DNA from 4 places in the Phytobacter sp. genome. Region 4 is predicted to be linked to each of the others. Evidence: predicted binding sites of a transcription regulator. Region 4 holds the regulator's gene; each other region holds the start of a gene.
The links. The regulator sigma-54, encoded in region 4, starts transcription at its own class of promoters, with help from an activator protein. The targets are predictions, from matches to a motif close to GTTGGCACANNTTTCGCTNT.

Region 1: a site for sigma-54 is predicted at 1,443-1,462, ahead of AC5JPW_RS21175 (circularly permuted type 2 ATP-grasp protein). Genes of this name have one in related genera too.
Region 2: a site for sigma-54 is predicted at 2,278-2,297, ahead of norV (anaerobic nitric oxide reductase flavorubredoxin). Genes of this name have one in related genera too.
Region 3: a site for sigma-54 is predicted at 2,208-2,227, ahead of glnA (glutamate--ammonia ligase). Genes of this name have one in related genera too.

The regions. Positions count from the first base shown of each region.
Region 1 is NZ_JCACPZ010000008.1:696,306-700,520, forward strand. It holds gene hypE (hydrogenase expression/formation protein HypE) at 1-277, shown strand, start outside; gene AC5JPW_RS21165 (TOBE domain-containing protein) at 416-844, shown strand; gene AC5JPW_RS21170 (nitrous oxide-stimulated promoter family protein) at 876-1,220, opposite strand; gene AC5JPW_RS21175 (circularly permuted type 2 ATP-grasp protein) at 1,502-2,935, shown strand; gene AC5JPW_RS21180 (alpha-E domain-containing protein) at 2,935-3,864, shown strand; gene AC5JPW_RS21185 (transglutaminase family protein) at 3,861-4,215, shown strand, end outside.
Region 2 is NZ_JCACPZ010000008.1:677,798-682,012, reverse strand. It holds gene norW (NADH:flavorubredoxin reductase NorW) at 1-793, opposite strand, end outside; gene norV (anaerobic nitric oxide reductase flavorubredoxin) at 790-2,238, opposite strand; gene norR (nitric oxide reductase transcriptional regulator NorR) at 2,418-3,935, shown strand; gene gutQ (arabinose-5-phosphate isomerase GutQ) at 3,932-4,215, opposite strand, start outside.
Region 3 is NZ_JCACPZ010000002.1:118,219-122,433, forward strand. It holds gene typA (ribosome-dependent GTPase TypA) at 109-1,935, opposite strand; gene glnA (glutamate--ammonia ligase) at 2,317-3,726, shown strand; gene glnL (nitrogen regulation protein NR(II)) at 3,869-4,215, shown strand, end outside.
Region 4 is NZ_JCACPZ010000008.1:1,324,064-1,328,278, forward strand. It holds gene lptA (lipopolysaccharide ABC transporter substrate-binding protein LptA) at 1-319, shown strand, start outside; gene lptB (LPS export ABC transporter ATP-binding protein) at 326-1,051, shown strand; gene rpoN (RNA polymerase factor sigma-54) at 1,100-2,533, shown strand; gene hpf (ribosome hibernation promoting factor) at 2,556-2,843, shown strand; gene ptsN (PTS IIA-like nitrogen regulatory protein PtsN) at 2,924-3,415, shown strand; gene rapZ (RNase adapter RapZ) at 3,461-4,215, shown strand, end outside.

The DNA.
Region 1 (4,215 bases), 630 kb from region 4:
CGAACGGGATCTGCCACTAAAGCAGGCGGTACGTGGCGTCTGCGAATTGTTGGGTCTGGAGGCGCTAAATTTTGCCAATGAGGGAAAACTGGTCATCGCCGTACAACGCCAGTCAGCCGAACGCGTGCTGGCTCAGTTGCGGACACACCCGCTCGGTCAGGATGCCGCAATCATTGGCGAAGTCGTTGAACGCAAAGGGGTACGGCTGGCGGGCTTATACGGTGTAAAACGCATTCTGGATCTCCCTCACGCCGAGCCTCTACCCCGTATTTGTTAATTTCGTGTCTGTGCGTGTGCGCTATAGTGCCAACGCATTTACGCGCAGCAGCAACAATAACCACCATAAGAAAGTGGTTATTGTTAGCATGATGCAAACCTGAGATAACATGCTTATTCTCACTATTCTGGAGGCGACATGGCCGTTTCAGCACGTAATCAACTGGTAGGTAAAGTCAGCGCGACCGCGCACGGCGCAGTCAATGATGAAATCGAATTAACCCTGGACGGCGGCGCGAAGCTGGTGGCGATTGTCACTTCCAGCAGCAAAGAGGCGCTGGGCCTGATTCCTGGAAAAGAAGCTATTGCCCTGATTAAAGCCCCCTGGGTGACGCTGGCAACCGAAGACTGTGGTCTGAAATTCTCCGCACGTAATCAATTTGCCGGTTCAGTGAGTGCGGTAAAAGAAGGTGCGGTGAACGCGACTGTACATGTGAAAACAGATGCCGGTTTTGAAGTCGTTGCGGTGATTACCAACGAAAGCTGCGAAGAACTGCAACTGACGGTAGGCAAACGCGTCACTGCTCTGATTAAAGCCTCCTCAATCCTTATCGCTACCCGCGCATAAGTTTGCCAGACGCCGTGCCCACCACGGCGTTCTATTTTTTTGGTCGGTACTTCTCTGGCAATTCAGGAACAGGACGACGATCATCAATCAGATGACGAATCGTCAGAATAGGGTGCCGCCACAGCATACGCGGTCCAGCCCAGCGCATAATCTGTTTCATTTCTTCCCGCTTTGCGGATTGATAACAATGCACCGGGCACTGCTTACAGGCCGGTTTTTCTTCGCCAAACACACACTTATCAAGCCGCTTATCGGCATAATCATTTAACGCCTGATAATGCGCGTCGTCTTCTACCGCCAGTGGATTTTGTTGCTGGTAGAGCAGAATCATTTTACGAATAGTCAGTTTTTCGCGGCTAATGCGTTTGCCAGTCATTATTCCACCCCTTAAAGATGCATAAATTTTACACCTTTATATAGATCGGGAAAAAGGCTTTATTTTGCCCTCAGCGCTTACTGGTGCAGCTCGCTTTACACTTGCACCCTCACCACACCTTTTCAGCCCATTTCACGCCATGTTGGTGCGTACTTACTGATGCTTTTCCTCAAAATGGTGCGAGTCGGCTGGTTAAATCCTGAAAAGCCAGGCCCCTGGTGCGCTGGCATGGTTTCTGCATTTTGACTCTATCTTCATCAAACGGAATGCAGGGGATGACAATGATAAAAATGACGCTTCCGACCGCGCCTTACTACGATGAGATGCTCACCGTAGATGGCACGCAACGCCAGCACTATGACGCCTGGTGGCACTGGCTGCAAAAAACCGATCAGCACGCTATCCGCCAGAAGAAAGAACAGGCCGAACTGCTTTTTCATAGAGTGGGCATTACGTTTAACGTGTATGGGGAAGAGGGTGGAACGGAGCGCCTAATCCCTTTTGACAGCGTTCCCCGCATTATCCCGGCTCATGAATGGCGCATGCTTGATCTAGGTATCCGCCAGCGAGTCAAAGCCCTTAACGCATTTCTCTATGATATCTATCACCAGCAGCACATCCTCAACGCCGGGATCATCCCACGTGAGCAAGTACTCGCTAATGAGCAATATCAGCCCTGTATGCAGGGGGTTGATCTGCATAACAACATTTACGCGCATATTACGGGCATTGATATGGTGCGGGACAGCGACGGTCGCTACTACGTACTGGAGGACAATCTGCGCACCCCTTCCGGCGTCTCTTACATGCTGGAAAACCGCAAGATGATGATGCGTCTCTACCCTGACCTGTTCGCCAGCTCGCATATTGCCCCGGTCGAGCGATATCCCAGTTATCTGCTGCAAACCCTGCGCGAAAGTACCTGGGTAGACGACCCTTGCGTGGTTGTGCTGACGCCAGGCCGCTTTAACAGTGCCTATTTTGAACATAGCTTCCTTGCCCAACAGATGGGGGTAGAACTGGTTGAAAGCGCCGATCTGTTCGTGAAAGAAGGTGGCGTGTACATGCGCACCACCGAAGGGCCATGTCGGGTGGATGTGATTTACCGCCGCCTTGATGATGCCTTCCTCGATCCGCTGGCATTTCGTGCAGACTCCATGCTGGGCGTACCCGGGCTGCTGTCCGTCTATCGCGCGGGAGGTGTCGTGCTGGCAAACGCTATCGGCACCGGTGTGGCGGATGATAAATCCATCTACCCTTATGTACCGGAAATGATCCGTTTTTATCTCTCAGAAGAACCTATCCTGGGCAATATCCCGACCTGGCAGTGCCGCAAGCCGGAAGATTTACGCTATGTGTTGACTCATCTCAACGAGATGGTGGTGAAAGAGGTTCACGGTGCAGGCGGTTACGGCATGTTGGTAGGTCCTCGTTCAAGCCAGGCGCAAATTGAGGATTTCCGTCAGCGCCTGCTCGCCAACCCAGGTAACTACATTGCGCAAAACACGTTGGCCCTCTCAACTTGCCCGACCTTTGTGGAAGAAGGCCTGGCTCCACGGCATATCGATCTGCGGCCGTTTGCTCTGTTCGGCGAAGAGATAAGACTGGTTCCGGGCGGCCTCACACGCGTTGCTCTGACCGAAGGTTCGCTGGTCGTGAACTCATCACAAGGGGGTGGCACGAAAGACACCTGGGTCATGGAGGAGGATGAATAATGTTAAGTCGCACAGCCAGTGAACTGTACTGGATGGCCCGTTATCTGGAACGGGCCGAGAGTTTTGCCCGTGTCCTCGACGTGACCTATAAATTGTCGATGATGCCGCGCCATAGTCAGCAACAGCATGATTTATCCCTGCCCCTTAATCTGACCTTCGGGCATGCGCTGTTTCAGGAACGCTATGCCCGATTCAGCATGAATAATCTGCTCAATTTCTTTGCACTCGACAGCAACAATCCCAGCAGTATTTTTAGCTGCATTGAGATGGCCTGGAATAATGCCCATGCCGTGCGCGGCAGTCTCTCTTCAGAGGTGTGGGAGTGCATCAACACCACACGCATTGATATTCGCAATCTGCGTCAGACCGGTGTCGATAAAATTGGCATTGATGCCTTTTTTGACTGGGTCAAAGAGCGTGCACATCTGTTTCGCGGAGCCATGTTCGGTACCCTGTTACGTAACGATGCCCAATGTTTTATCCGTATTGGTACGCTGATTGAACGCGCCTTCGCCACCGCCCAGTTGTTGGCGCTCAAAGACCAGCAGTTGAGCAACGATCCCGATCCAGTGCGGGAGTATTACCGCCTCGACACGCTGCTCCGTGCGGTCAGCGCCCGCGAGGCCTACCACAGCATTTATCGTCAGCCGATGAGTCGGGAAACCGTGACCGAGCTGCTGGTGTTTCGTAATGACGTACCACGTTCCCTGCACGCCTGCGTGGAGGATTTAGTACAGCAACTGGAGATGATTGGCAGCGAGCGGGCCCGCGTGCCCTTGCGACTCGCCCATCTGCTGCACGTAGAACTACGTTTCGGCTCCCTCGACAATGTACTGGCCGAAGATGTTCAGGCCTGGTTGAACCGTTTTCTGACTAAAATTAACGAGCTGGCAGATAGCATCCGCCAGACCTATCTGGAGGCGCTATGAAACTGACCATTAATCATCTGACCCACTACCAGTACGATGAAGAAGTGAAATTCAGCACCCAGTATTTGCGTCTCACTCCGCAAACCTCTGCCCGCCAAAAAATAAAAGAGTGGACGCTGGTTCTTCCTGCATCCGCCGTTGCTACGACCGACGCTTACGGCAATCTAATGCACGTCCTGACACTGGACAGCCCACATCAGGAAATTGTGATTCATGCTCAAGGCGTGGTAGAGATCGCCGATAATGTAGAAGAGGAAATTGAAGACGCCTGTGGGCAGTTGTCACCACTGGTCTTTTTGCGTACGACGCCATTAACCGATGCAGATGTGTTAATTCGCGAATTTGCCCAGC
Region 2 (4,215 bases), 650 kb from region 4:
GACTGGTTTGCAGTGTGCTGTCCACGACCACGCCCCGGTTAACCTTGACCCCCGCTTCGCACGCCAGTGCGGTTTCCGGCACCAGGCCGGTAGCGGCGACCACGGCATCGACGTTCAGTGCAAGGCCATCCTCAAAGCTTGCCGTAATGCCCGATGGGGTTTTGCTTAACTCATCGAGACGGGTGTTGAGCAGCACACGAACGCCCATTTTAGAAAGGCAGTGCTGTAAGCGGCTGCTCACTTCCGGCGGCATCAGCGACGAGAGAATACTCGCCGCGTTATCGACCAGAATGACCTGTTTACCCGCCCGGCGAAAATCCATCGCCAGTTCAGTCCCGATCAACCCGCCGCCGACAATCAGCACCCGGTTTGCATCCCGAAGTTGGGTTTCGCAGGCCTGATACTCCTGCTGACTGTTGAGGGTAAACATCATTTCACTGCCTGCGACCGGGGGCACAAATGCTCGTGCCCCGGTGGCCAATACCAGCTTGTCGTACTGCCAGCTGTTGTCGGCGCTTTTCGCCACTTTCGCCTGCACGTCCATTGACGTGATGCGGGTGTGCGGGAAGAGGCGCAGATTGAACTGCTCGGCAAACTCCCCCGCCGACTGGCGGGTGAGGTGGCTTGCCATTTGACCGAGACTCAGCACATGGCTCAGATCCGGCTTGTTGTATTCGTCCATGCTGTCGCTGGCGATAAGCGTCAGGGGGACGGTGGCATCCTGTTTACGGATATTTTTTACCAGTTGTCGGGCCGCAAAGCCCGACCCGATAATCACAATGCCTGCGTTCATACGGCCTCCGTTGCCAGGGCGTCGAAAACGTCTTTACCGAGAGAACATTCCGGGCACAGGAAGTTGTCCGGGACCTCACTCCACGGGGTGCCAGGTGCCACATCCTGCATTGGTTCACCGGTAGCCGGGTCATAAATCCACTGGCAGACGCTGCACTGCATGCAAGGACCGAGGTCAGCGGCGGCTTTGGCGGCACAGGTACACGCAGATTCCTCAACTGGCGCGGTTTTTACCGGGCTCGGCAACGGAGCGAGCGCCCACTGACGGGCAATTTCGCGACCGTGCTCGCGGCAGACTTCCAGTGCATCAAAATCCGGGCGCCATTTGGCTTTCAGGCTCAGGGACATCTCAAAGCCGGCATCCTGCAGACGAGTGGACAGGCGGTCTACAGCACCGCCGCTCCAGCCGTGAGAACCAAAGGCGCTGGCGCGTTTATTACGAAAACGCAGACCGGTCATCTCTTCTACCAGCCCGGCGATTTTCGGCATCATCACGTTGTTCATGGTGGAAGTGCCGACCAGCACGCCTTTAGAGCGGAAGACGTTGGTCAGGATGTCGTTTTTGTCGCTACGCGCCACGTTGAAGATTTTCACCGCCACGTTCGGGTCAACTTCATTGATGCCCTGGGCAATCGCATCCGCCATCATGCGGGTGTTGTTGGACATGGTGTCGTAGAAAATGGTGATGCGGTCTTCCTGGTAATCCGCCGCCCATTTCAGGTACAGCTCAACAATCTGAGTTGGGTTTTCACGCCACACCACGCCGTGAGAGGTGGCAATCATGTCTACCGGCAGGTTGAAGCCGAGGATTTCGGTGATTTTTGGCGTCACCAGGCGGCTGAACGGGGTCAGGATGTTGGCGTAGTAACGCTGGCACTGCTCGAACAGTTCAGTCTGATCCACTTCATCATTAAACAGGCGTTCGTCGCAGTAGTGCTGACCGAAGGCGTCATTACTGAACAGCACCGCGTCGCCGGTCATGTAGGTCATCATGCTGTCTGGCCAGTGCAGCATTGGGGTTTCAACAAAGATCAGCTGCTTGCCGTTGCCGATATCCAGTGAATCACCGGTTTTCACGGTATGGAAGTTCCACTCCGGATGATGGTGATGGCCGTTAATGGAGTCGATGGCATTGGTGGTGCAGTAGATCGGGGTATTCGGGATGTAAGACATCAGCTCGGTTAAGGCGCCCGCGTGATCTTCTTCCGCATGGTTAATAATGATGTAGTCGATGCTGTTCAGATCGATCTCAGCGCGCAGGTTCTGCACGAACTCACGGCTGAATTTATGATCGACGGTGTCGATGAGGACGTTTTTCCCTTCACGGATCAAATAACTGTTGTAGCTGCTGCCGCGCAGCGTCTTGTACTCGGTGCCATGAAAGTCGCGTACTTCCCAGTCACGTTGGCCAACCCAGTGAATGTTATTTTTTACATGAATAGTCATTTTGATTACCTGTTCGGAATGAAATAAGTTGTCTTAGCTATATCAAGATGCGTGCCAGTTTTTATCTTGTTGATATTTATTGTTTTTATTTTTCATAACCCGACAGAGGTAGTCATAATGACTATTTATTTTATGGTCAATATGACACTATGCATTGTCAAATTGACAGTGAGGCGAAGATGAGTTTTTCAGTCGATGTGCTGGCGGGGATCGCCATTGAATTGCAGAGCGGGATTGGTCATGCGGACCGTTTTCAGCGTTTGATTACCACGCTGCGTCAGGTGCTGGAGTGCGATGCGTCGGCGTTGCTGCGCTATGAGTCACGGCAGTTTATTCCGCTGGCAATCGACGGGCTGGCGCAGGACGTACTGGGGCGCCGCTTCACCCTTGAAGGTCACCCACGGCTTGAGGCCATCGCCCGCGCCGGGGATGTGGTGCGCTTTCCGGCAGACAGTTCTCTGCCTGACCCCTATGACGGTCTGATCCCCGGTCAGGAGAGCCTGAAGGTACATGCCTGCGTGGGTCTGCCGCTGTTCGCCGGGCAGAGTCTGATCGGTGCGCTGACGCTCGATGGGATGGAGCCCGATCAGTTCGACAGTTTCAGCGATGAAGAGCTACGGCTGATTGCCGCGCTGGCGGCAGGAGCACTCAATAATGCGCTGCTGATTGAGCAGCTTGAGAGCCAGAACATGGCCCCCGGTCTTCCGGCGGCGTTTGAACAGGTCGCCCATACGGAGATGATCGGGCTTTCCGACGGCATGACCCAACTGAAAAAAGAGATTGAGATTGTTGCTGCGTCTGACCTGAACGTGCTGATTAGCGGGGAGACCGGTACCGGTAAAGAGCTGGTGGCTAAGGCGATTCATGAAAACTCGCCGCGAGCCGCCGATGCGCTGGTTTACCTTAACTGTGCAGCACTTCCCGAAAGCGTGGCAGAAAGTGAACTCTTTGGTCACGTGAAGGGGGCGTTTACCGGGGCCATCAGCCACCGCAGCGGTAAATTTGAAATGGCCGACAAGGGCACGCTGTTTCTCGACGAGATTGGCGAGCTGTCGCTGGCCTTGCAGGCCAAGCTGCTGCGCGTGTTGCAGTATGGCGATATTCAGCGCGTCGGGGATGACCGTAGCCTGCGGGTGGACGTGCGTGTACTGGCGGCGACCAACCGCGACCTGCGCGAAGAGGTGCTCGAAGGGCGTTTTCGCGCCGATCTCTTCCATCGCCTGAGCGTGTTCCCGTTGTTCGTGCCACCGCTTCGCGAGCGGGGTGAAGATGTAGTGCTGCTGGCGGGTTATTTCTGCGAGCAGGTTCGGCTGCGTCTGGGGCTGGGGCGTGTTGTGCTCAGCCCACGGGCGCGGGCGCATTTGCTGGCGTACCGCTGGCCGGGGAACGTGCGTGAGCTGGAGCATGCGATTCATCGTGCGATTGTGCTGGCGCGCGGAACGCGCAGCAGTGATGAGGTGGTGCTGGACATGCAGCATTTCGCCTTCAGCGACGAGCCGGAGCTGGTGACGGCGGCGGCAGTCAAAACGTTGCCGGAAACGCCGAACCTGCGTGAAGCGACGGATGCCTTTCAGCGTGACATTATCAGCCAGGTGCTGGTGCAAAATCAGCGGAACTGGGCGGCGAGTGCGCGGGTACTGGAAATGGACGTCGCCAACCTGCACCGGCTGGCGAAACGTCTGGGGCTGAAGGGTTAGATAATCCCGGCCTGGTAAAACGCCTGCAGGTTGATGGCACCCACCAGTTTTCCGCTGTCGTCAACGACCGGCGCGGCGGCAATTTTGCGCTTCATCAGTGTCTCTTTAGCATCGATGGCGCGGCTTTCCGCATTCAGGGTAATGCCACCTTTGGTCATCGCTTCCGTCACCGGAGCGGCCAGGATACCCCCGGCAACCAGCCAACGACGTAAATCGCCATCGGAGAAAATGCCTTTTATCTGGTCGGCATCATCGCAGATGGCGACCATGCCCAGCCCGG
Region 3 (4,215 bases), on a different contig from region 4:
AGTAAGTGCTCGTGATCACTATTAATCATAAAAAATTAACTAATGGACTAATAAAAAACCCCGGCGAGTTTTCACTCTTCCGGGGTTTCACACATCAGACCGCGTTGCTTACGCTTCTTTCGGTCCACGACCAGCGCGTTTGCGGTCGTTTTCGGTCAGGTGGCGTTTACGAATACGCACGGAGGTAGGGGTAACTTCTACCAGTTCGTCGTCATCGATAAACTCCAGAGCCTGTTCCAGAGTCATCTTGATCGGTGGAACCAGAACCGTTGCTTCGTCTGTACCAGACGCACGCATGTTGGTCAGTTTCTTACCGGTCAGGCAGTTTACAGTCAGGTCGTTAGAACGGCTGTGAATACCGATGATCTGGCCTTCATAAACTTCTGCACCGTGACCCAGGAACAGCTTACCGCGGTCCTGCAGGCTGAACAGTGCAAACGCAACTGCTTTACCCTGGCCGTTGGAGATCAGCACGCCGTTGTTACGCTGGCCGATTTCGCCCGGACGCACGTCGTCGTAGTGGCTGAAGGTGGAGTACAGCAGACCGGTACCGGAGGTCATGGTCATGAACTCAGTACGGAAGCCGATCAGGCCACGTGCAGGGATCAGGTAGTCCAGACGGATACGGCCTTTGCCATCAGGGATCATGTCTTTGACATCGCCCTTACGCTCACCCATAGCCTGCATCACAGAACCCTGGTGCTGTTCTTCGATATCCAGCGTCACGTTCTCGAACGGCTCTTGCATGCGGCCGTCAATCAAGCGGTTGATTACTTTCGGACGGGACACAGCCAGTTCGAAGCCTTCACGACGCATGTTTTCGATAAGAACAGACAGGTGCAACTCACCACGACCGGATACGCGGAACGCATCGGAGTCTTCGGTTTCTTCAACGCGCAGTGCAACGTTGTGTACCAGTTCTTTGTTCAGACGCTCAAGGATCTGACGAGAAGTAACGAACTTACCTTCTTTACCACAGAACGGAGAGGTGTTGACGTTGAAGAACATGGTTACGGTCGGCTCATCGACGGACAGTGCCGGCAGAGCTTCTACGTTCTGCGTATCGCAAAGCGTATCGGAAATGTTCAGTTCGCCCAGACCGGTGATAGCGATGATGTCGCCCGCTTCGGCTTCGGTGGACTCAATACGTTCCAGACCGAGGTGAGTCAGTACCTTACCGACTTTACCGTTACGCGTTTTACCTTCGCTGTCGATCAGAGTGATCTGCTGGTTAGGTTTAACTTTACCGCGCTTGATACGACCGATGCCGATAACACCAACGTAGTTGTTGTAGTCGAGCTGAGAGATCTGCATCTGGAACGGACCATCCAGGTCAACGTTCGGCGCTGGTACGTGGTCAACAATCGCCTGGTACAGCGGGGTCATGTCTTCCGCCATCTCATTGTGATCGTTACCAGCGATACCCATCAATGCGGATGCATAGATGATTGGGAAATCGAGCTGCTCGTCGGTCGCATCCAGGTTTACGAACAGGTCAAATACCTGATCGACAACCCAGTCAGGACGCGCGCCAGGACGGTCAACTTTGTTGATAACCACGATTGGCTTCAAACCATGGGCAAATGCCTTTTTGGTTACGAAGCGAGTCTGCGGCATTGGGCCATCCATTGCGTCAACAACCAGCAGTACGGAGTCTACCATGGACATTACACGTTCAACTTCACCACCGAAGTCGGCGTGACCCGGGGTATCAACGATGTTGATACGGTAGTCATTCCATTTGATAGCGGTGTTTTTAGCGAGGATGGTAATCCCACGCTCTTTCTCCAAATCATTGGAGTCCATCACGCGTTCGGTGGCTTCAGCACGTTCGTTACTGAAGGTACCAGATTGCTGCAGCAGCTTATCAACCAGGGTAGTTTTACCATGGTCAACGTGCGCGATGATGGCGATATTACGCAGATTTTCGATCACAACTTTGCCTCAGGCATTTAGAAATAGCGCGTTATTGTACACGGATTAATCGCACTACAAAACAGGATCACAAACATCCTCCGCAAACAAGTATTGCAGAGATGCTTTGTGATCACTTTCACGAAGCGAAACAGGGGCACTTTAATGAAAATTGCACCAACATGGTGCTCAATGTTCACACCAAGGCACTATACTGGTGCAATATAACCATCATGGTGCAGCCCGTTTGCACTATGGTGCGCATAATAGCGCCTTTTTAGTGACATTTAAAAGTTGGCATAGATTTCGCTTTATAAAATTTATGGCAACAACGCCAGATTGACGCAGTATTTGCAGACCTCGTTACCACGACGACAATGATAAATCCGGGAGAGTTTAAGTATGTCCGCTGAACACGTATTGACGATGCTGAATGAGCACGAAGTGAAATTTGTTGATTTGCGCTTCACCGATACCAAAGGTAAAGAACAGCACGTCACCATTCCGGCTCATCAGGTTAATGCCGAATTCTTTGAAGAAGGCAAAATGTTTGACGGCTCCTCGATTGGTGGCTGGAAAGGCATTAACGAATCTGACATGGTTCTGATGCCGGACGCATCTACCGCTCTCATTGACCCGTTCTACGAAGAACCGACTCTGATCATCCGCTGCGACATCCTGGAACCAGGTACCCTGCAGGGCTACGATCGTGACCCACGTTCTATCGCTAAACGCGCTGAAGAATACCTGCGTTCTACGGGTCTTGCTGACACCGTTCTGTTCGGGCCAGAGCCAGAATTCTTCCTGTTCGACGATATCCGTTTTGGTGCGTCCATCTCCGGTTCCCACGTTGCTATCGATGATATCGAAGGCGCATGGAACTCCTCCACCAAATACGAAGGCGGCAACAAAGGCCACCGTCCTGGCGTGAAAGGCGGTTACTTCCCGGTTCCTCCGGTCGATTCTTCACAGGACATCCGTTCTACCATGTGTCTGATCATGGAAGAGATGGGCCTTGTTGTTGAAGCGCATCACCACGAAGTGGCAACTGCTGGTCAGAACGAAATCGCTACCCGCTTCAACACTATGACCAAGAAAGCGGACGAAATTCAGATCTACAAATATGTGGTTCACAACGTTGCTCACCGCTTCGGTAAAACCGCAACCTTTATGCCGAAACCGATGTTCGGTGATAACGGTTCCGGTATGCACTGCCACATGTCTCTGTCCAAGAATGGCGTAAACCTGTTCTCTGGCGACAAATATGCGGGTCTGTCTGAGCAGGCGCTGTTCTACATCGGCGGTGTTATTAAACACGCTAAAGCAATCAACGCCCTGGCTAACCCGACCACCAACTCCTACAAGCGTCTGGTCCCGGGTTACGAAGCACCGGTTATGCTGGCTTACTCTGCGCGTAACCGTTCTGCATCCATCCGTATTCCAGTGGTTGCGTCCCCGAAAGCACGTCGTATCGAAGTGCGCTTCCCGGACCCAGCTGCCAACCCGTACCTGTGCTTCGCAGCGCTGCTGATGGCTGGTCTTGATGGTATCAAGAACAAAATCCACCCGGGCGAAGCCATGGACAAAAACCTGTATGACCTGCCACCGGAAGAAGCGAAAGAGATCCCACAGGTTGCTGGTTCTCTGGAAGAAGCACTGAACGCTCTGAACGAAGACCGCGAGTTCCTGACTGCGGGTGGCGTATTCACCGACGACGCTATCGATGCTTACATCGCACTGCGTATCGAAGAAAACGACCGCGTACGCATGACTCCGCACCCGGTAGAGTTCGAGCTGTACTACAGCGTTTAATAAGTCGTTTTATTGTTGCCGTGGAAACTTTCAGCCCATCTTCGGATGGGCTTTTTTCTCCGCCAACAACCTGAATGCCGGCCTTTTTTACCCATAAAACGCTATACTGCACTAAAATAGTGCAATCCTGGGAGACTGCTAGATGGCGAGTGGCTCGTTGCCCGATGCTGGGCAGATCCTCAATTCTTTAATCAACAGTATCTTGCTGGTTGATGATGAGCTGGCGGTGCATTACGCCAATCCGGCCGCACAACAGCTACTGGCGCAAAGTTCGCGTAAATTATTCGGCACGCCGTTGCCGGAACTGCTGAGCTATTTTTCACTCAACATCGTCCTGATGCGTGAAAGCCTTAATGCCGGGCAGGGATTTACGGATAACGAAGTGACACTCGTGATTGATGGTCGCTCACATATTCTGTCGTTAACGGCGCAACGGTTACCTGACGGCCTGATTCTACTGGAGATGGCGCCGATGGATAATCAGCGACG
Region 4 (4,215 bases):
GGGTAAAGAAGTCATTGACGGCTTTGGTAATCCAGCCACCTTCTACCAGTTGCAGGACAATGGTAAACCGGTGAAAGGACATGCCTCACAGATGCATTACGAACTGGAAAAAGATTTTGTGATCCTGACTGGCAATGCCTATCTGGAACAGCTTGATAGCAATATCAAAGGCGACAAAATCACCTATCTGGTTAAAGAGCAGAAAATGCAGGCGTTTAGTGAGAAAGGTAAACGTGTGACCACGGTTCTGGTACCGTCGCAACTGCAAGATAAGAGCAATACCCAGAACCCAGCCCCGGCGCAAAAAAAGAGTAACTAATTCGTTATGGCAACATTAACTGCAAAGAATCTCGCTAAGGCCTACAAAGGCCGTCGTGTCGTGGAAGACGTTAGCCTGACCGTCAATTCAGGTGAAATTGTTGGCCTGTTAGGCCCTAACGGCGCAGGGAAAACCACAACATTTTATATGGTTGTCGGTATTGTGCCGCGAGATGCAGGCAACATCATCATTGATGATGAAGATATCAGCCTGTTACCACTGCATGCTCGAGCACGCCGTGGCATTGGATACCTGCCTCAGGAAGCCTCCATTTTCCGTCGCCTTAGCGTCTTCGATAACCTAATGGCCGTTCTGCAAATTCGCGATGATCTGAGCGCTGAACAGCGAACAGACCGTGCGAATGAGCTGATGGAAGAGTTCCACATTGAACATCTTCGTGACAACCTGGGCCAGGCACTCTCCGGTGGTGAACGCCGCCGTGTAGAAATTGCCCGAGCATTAGCCGCTAACCCTAAATTTATCTTGCTTGATGAGCCGTTTGCAGGCGTCGATCCGATTTCCGTTATCGATATCAAACGTATCATTGAACATTTACGTGACAGCGGACTCGGTGTGTTGATTACCGACCATAACGTACGTGAAACGTTGGCGGTCTGTGAGCGCGCTTATATCGTGAGTCAGGGTCACTTAATTGCCCACGGTACTCCACAGCAAATCCTTGAAGACGAACACGTTAAGCGCGTATATCTTGGGGAAGACTTCAGACTCTGATAGGGTAGAGTTTATTGACGTGTTTAGTCGGAGAAGACTGCTCTGAATATGAAGCAAGGTTTGCAATTAAGGCTGAGCCAGCAGCTCGCCATGACGCCGCAGTTGCAGCAGGCTATTCGCCTGTTACAGCTGTCCACGTTGGAACTCCAGCAAGAACTCCAGCAAGCGCTGGAGAGTAACCCATTGCTGGAACAAACCGATCTTCATGAAGAAGTGGAAGCGCAGCAGTCCCAGGACAATGAGAACCTCGACACCGTAGACGCTCTTGAGCAAAAAGAGATGCCTGAGGAACTGCCGCTGGATGCCAGTTGGGATGAAATTTATACCGCAGGCACCCCCTCCGGCAGCAGCACCGATTATATCGACGACGAACTCCCTATTTATCAGGGCGAAACCACCCAGTCACTTCAGGATTACCTGATGTGGCAGGTTGAGTTAACGCCGTTCTCCGATACCGATCGGGCGATTGCCACCTCGATTGTGGATGCTGTAGACGATACCGGATACCTCACCGTCCCCCTGGAAGACATTCTGGAAAGCATGGGAGACGAAGAGATTGGGCTTGATGAAGTCGAAGCCGTGCTAAAGCGTATCCAGCGTTTCGATCCGGTAGGCGTTGCTGCAAAAGATCTGCGCGACTGCCTGCTGATCCAACTTTCTCAGTTCGCAAAAGAGACGCCCTGGCGTGAAGAGGCGCAGCTCATTATCAGCGATCATCTCGATCTACTTGCAAACCATGATTTCCGCACACTCATGCGCGTCACCCGTCTGAAAGAAGATGTGCTGAAAGAAGCGGTGAATCTGATCCAGTCGCTGGATCCTCGCCCGGGTCAATCGATCCAGACCGGCGAACCTGAGTATGTCATTCCTGATGTGCTGGTGCGCAAGCACAACGCCCGTTGGGTTGTTGAGCTGAATTCAGACAGTATCCCGCGTCTGCAAATTAACCAGCACTATGCTGCCATGTGCGGCGGAGCCCGTAACGATGCCGACAGCCAGTTTATTCGCAGTAATCTGCAGGACGCGAAGTGGCTGATTAAAAGCCTGGAAAGCCGTAACGACACGCTCTTACGCGTAAGCCGCTGTATTGTGGAGCAGCAGCAAGCCTTTTTCGAACAGGGAGAGGAGTTTATGAGACCGATGGTGCTGGCTGATATCGCCCAGGCCGTTGAGATGCATGAATCCACCATCTCTCGTGTCACCACTCAAAAATACCTTCACAGTCCGCGAGGCATTTTTGAGCTCAAGTATTTTTTCTCCAGCCACGTCAATACTGAAGGCGGTGGCGAAGCCTCGTCGACTGCTATACGTGCGCTGGTGAAAAAATTGATCGCCGCAGAAAACCCTGCGAAACCACTGAGTGACAGTAAACTGACGTCCATACTGTCCGATCAGGGGATTATGGTCGCGCGGCGAACCGTTGCAAAATATCGAGAGTCTTTATCCATTCCGCCGTCAAATCAGCGTAAACAGCTGGTCTGACCCAACCGATAAGGAAGACACTATGCAGCTTAACATCACAGGACAGAACGTCGAGATCACCGAGGCCCTGCGTGAATTTGTGAATGCCAAATTTGCGAAACTCGAACAATACTTCGAGAGGATTAATCAGGTCTATATTGTGTTGAAAGTGGAGAAAGTGACTCATACCTCGGATGCAACTTTGCATGTTAATGGTGGTGAAATTCACGCCAGTGCGGAAGGTCAGGATATGTATGCTGCTATCGACGGTTTAATTGATAAACTGGCGCGTCAACTGACGAAACATAAAGATAAACTGAAACAACACTAATTGTCCGGGCTGGCGTCTGGCGCGTACCACCCTACCGTAACCCGGTAGGGTGTTTGCACTGGCGACGCTTAGGTGAAATTATGATGAACAACGATTCCGCTCTACAATTGAGCAATGTCCTTAACCAGGAATGTACGCGTAGTGGTGTTCACTGCCAGAGCAAAAAACGTGCGCTGGAGATAATCAGTGAGCTCGCTGCAAAACAGCTAAGCCTGCCACCTCAGGTGGTTTTCGAGGCTATCCTTACGCGCGAGAAAATGGGCAGTACGGGCATTGGCAACGGGATAGCCATCCCGCACGGTAAACTCGAAGAAGATACCCTTCGGGCGGTCGGTGTGTTCGTGCAACTGGAAACACCGATTGCATTTGATGCTATTGATAACCAACCCGTCGATCTGCTGTTTGCTCTCCTGGTGCCAGCCGATCAAACCAAAACGCATTTGCATACCCTCTCGTTAGTGGCAAAACGTCTGGCGGATAAAACCATTTGTCGCCGCCTGCGCTCTGCACAAAGTGATGAAGAGCTGTACCAGATAATCACGCTGACAGAAGGCGAACAGGACGATGCGTAATGTATTAGTCGCCGTGTTATCCGGCGTTGCGAGGAGAAATGGCCCATGGTCCTGATGATCGTAAGTGGTCGTTCGGGTTCCGGTAAATCGGTCGCCCTGCGTGCACTGGAAGACATGGGATTTTACTGCGTTGATAACCTGCCGGTGGTACTGCTGCCTGAGCTGGCGAGAACGCTTGCCGACAGACAAACCTCTGCTGCCGTTAGTATTGACGTACGTAATATGCCAGAGTCGCCAGAAATCTTTGAGCAGGCCATGAACAACCTGCCGGATTATTTCTCGCCACAACTGCTGTTCCTGGACGCCGACCGCAACACCCTGATTCGTCGTTACAGCGACACGCGTCGCCTGCACCCGCTTTCCAGCAAAAACTTGTCTCTGGAAAGCGCCATCGATGAAGAGAGCAACCTGCTTGAACCGTTACGTTCTCGTGCCGACCTGATTGTCGACACGTCTGAAATGTCGGTGCATGAGCTGGCAGAAATGCTGCGTACCCGATTGCTCGGCAAACGCGAGCGCGAGTTGACCATGGTGTTCGAATCTTTCGGTTTCAAGCACGGTATTCCGATTGATGCCGATTACGTCTTTGACGTGCGCTTTTTGCCAAACCCGCACTGGGATCCCAAACTGCGCCCGATGACGGGTCTCGATAAGCCTGTTGCCGCCTTCCTCGACAGACACACCGAAGTTCACAACTTTATCTACCAGACGCGCAGCTATCTTGAGCTGTGGCTTCCTATGCTTGAAACCAACAACCGAAGCTATCTGACGGTCGCCATCGGTTGTACGGGCGGTAAGCA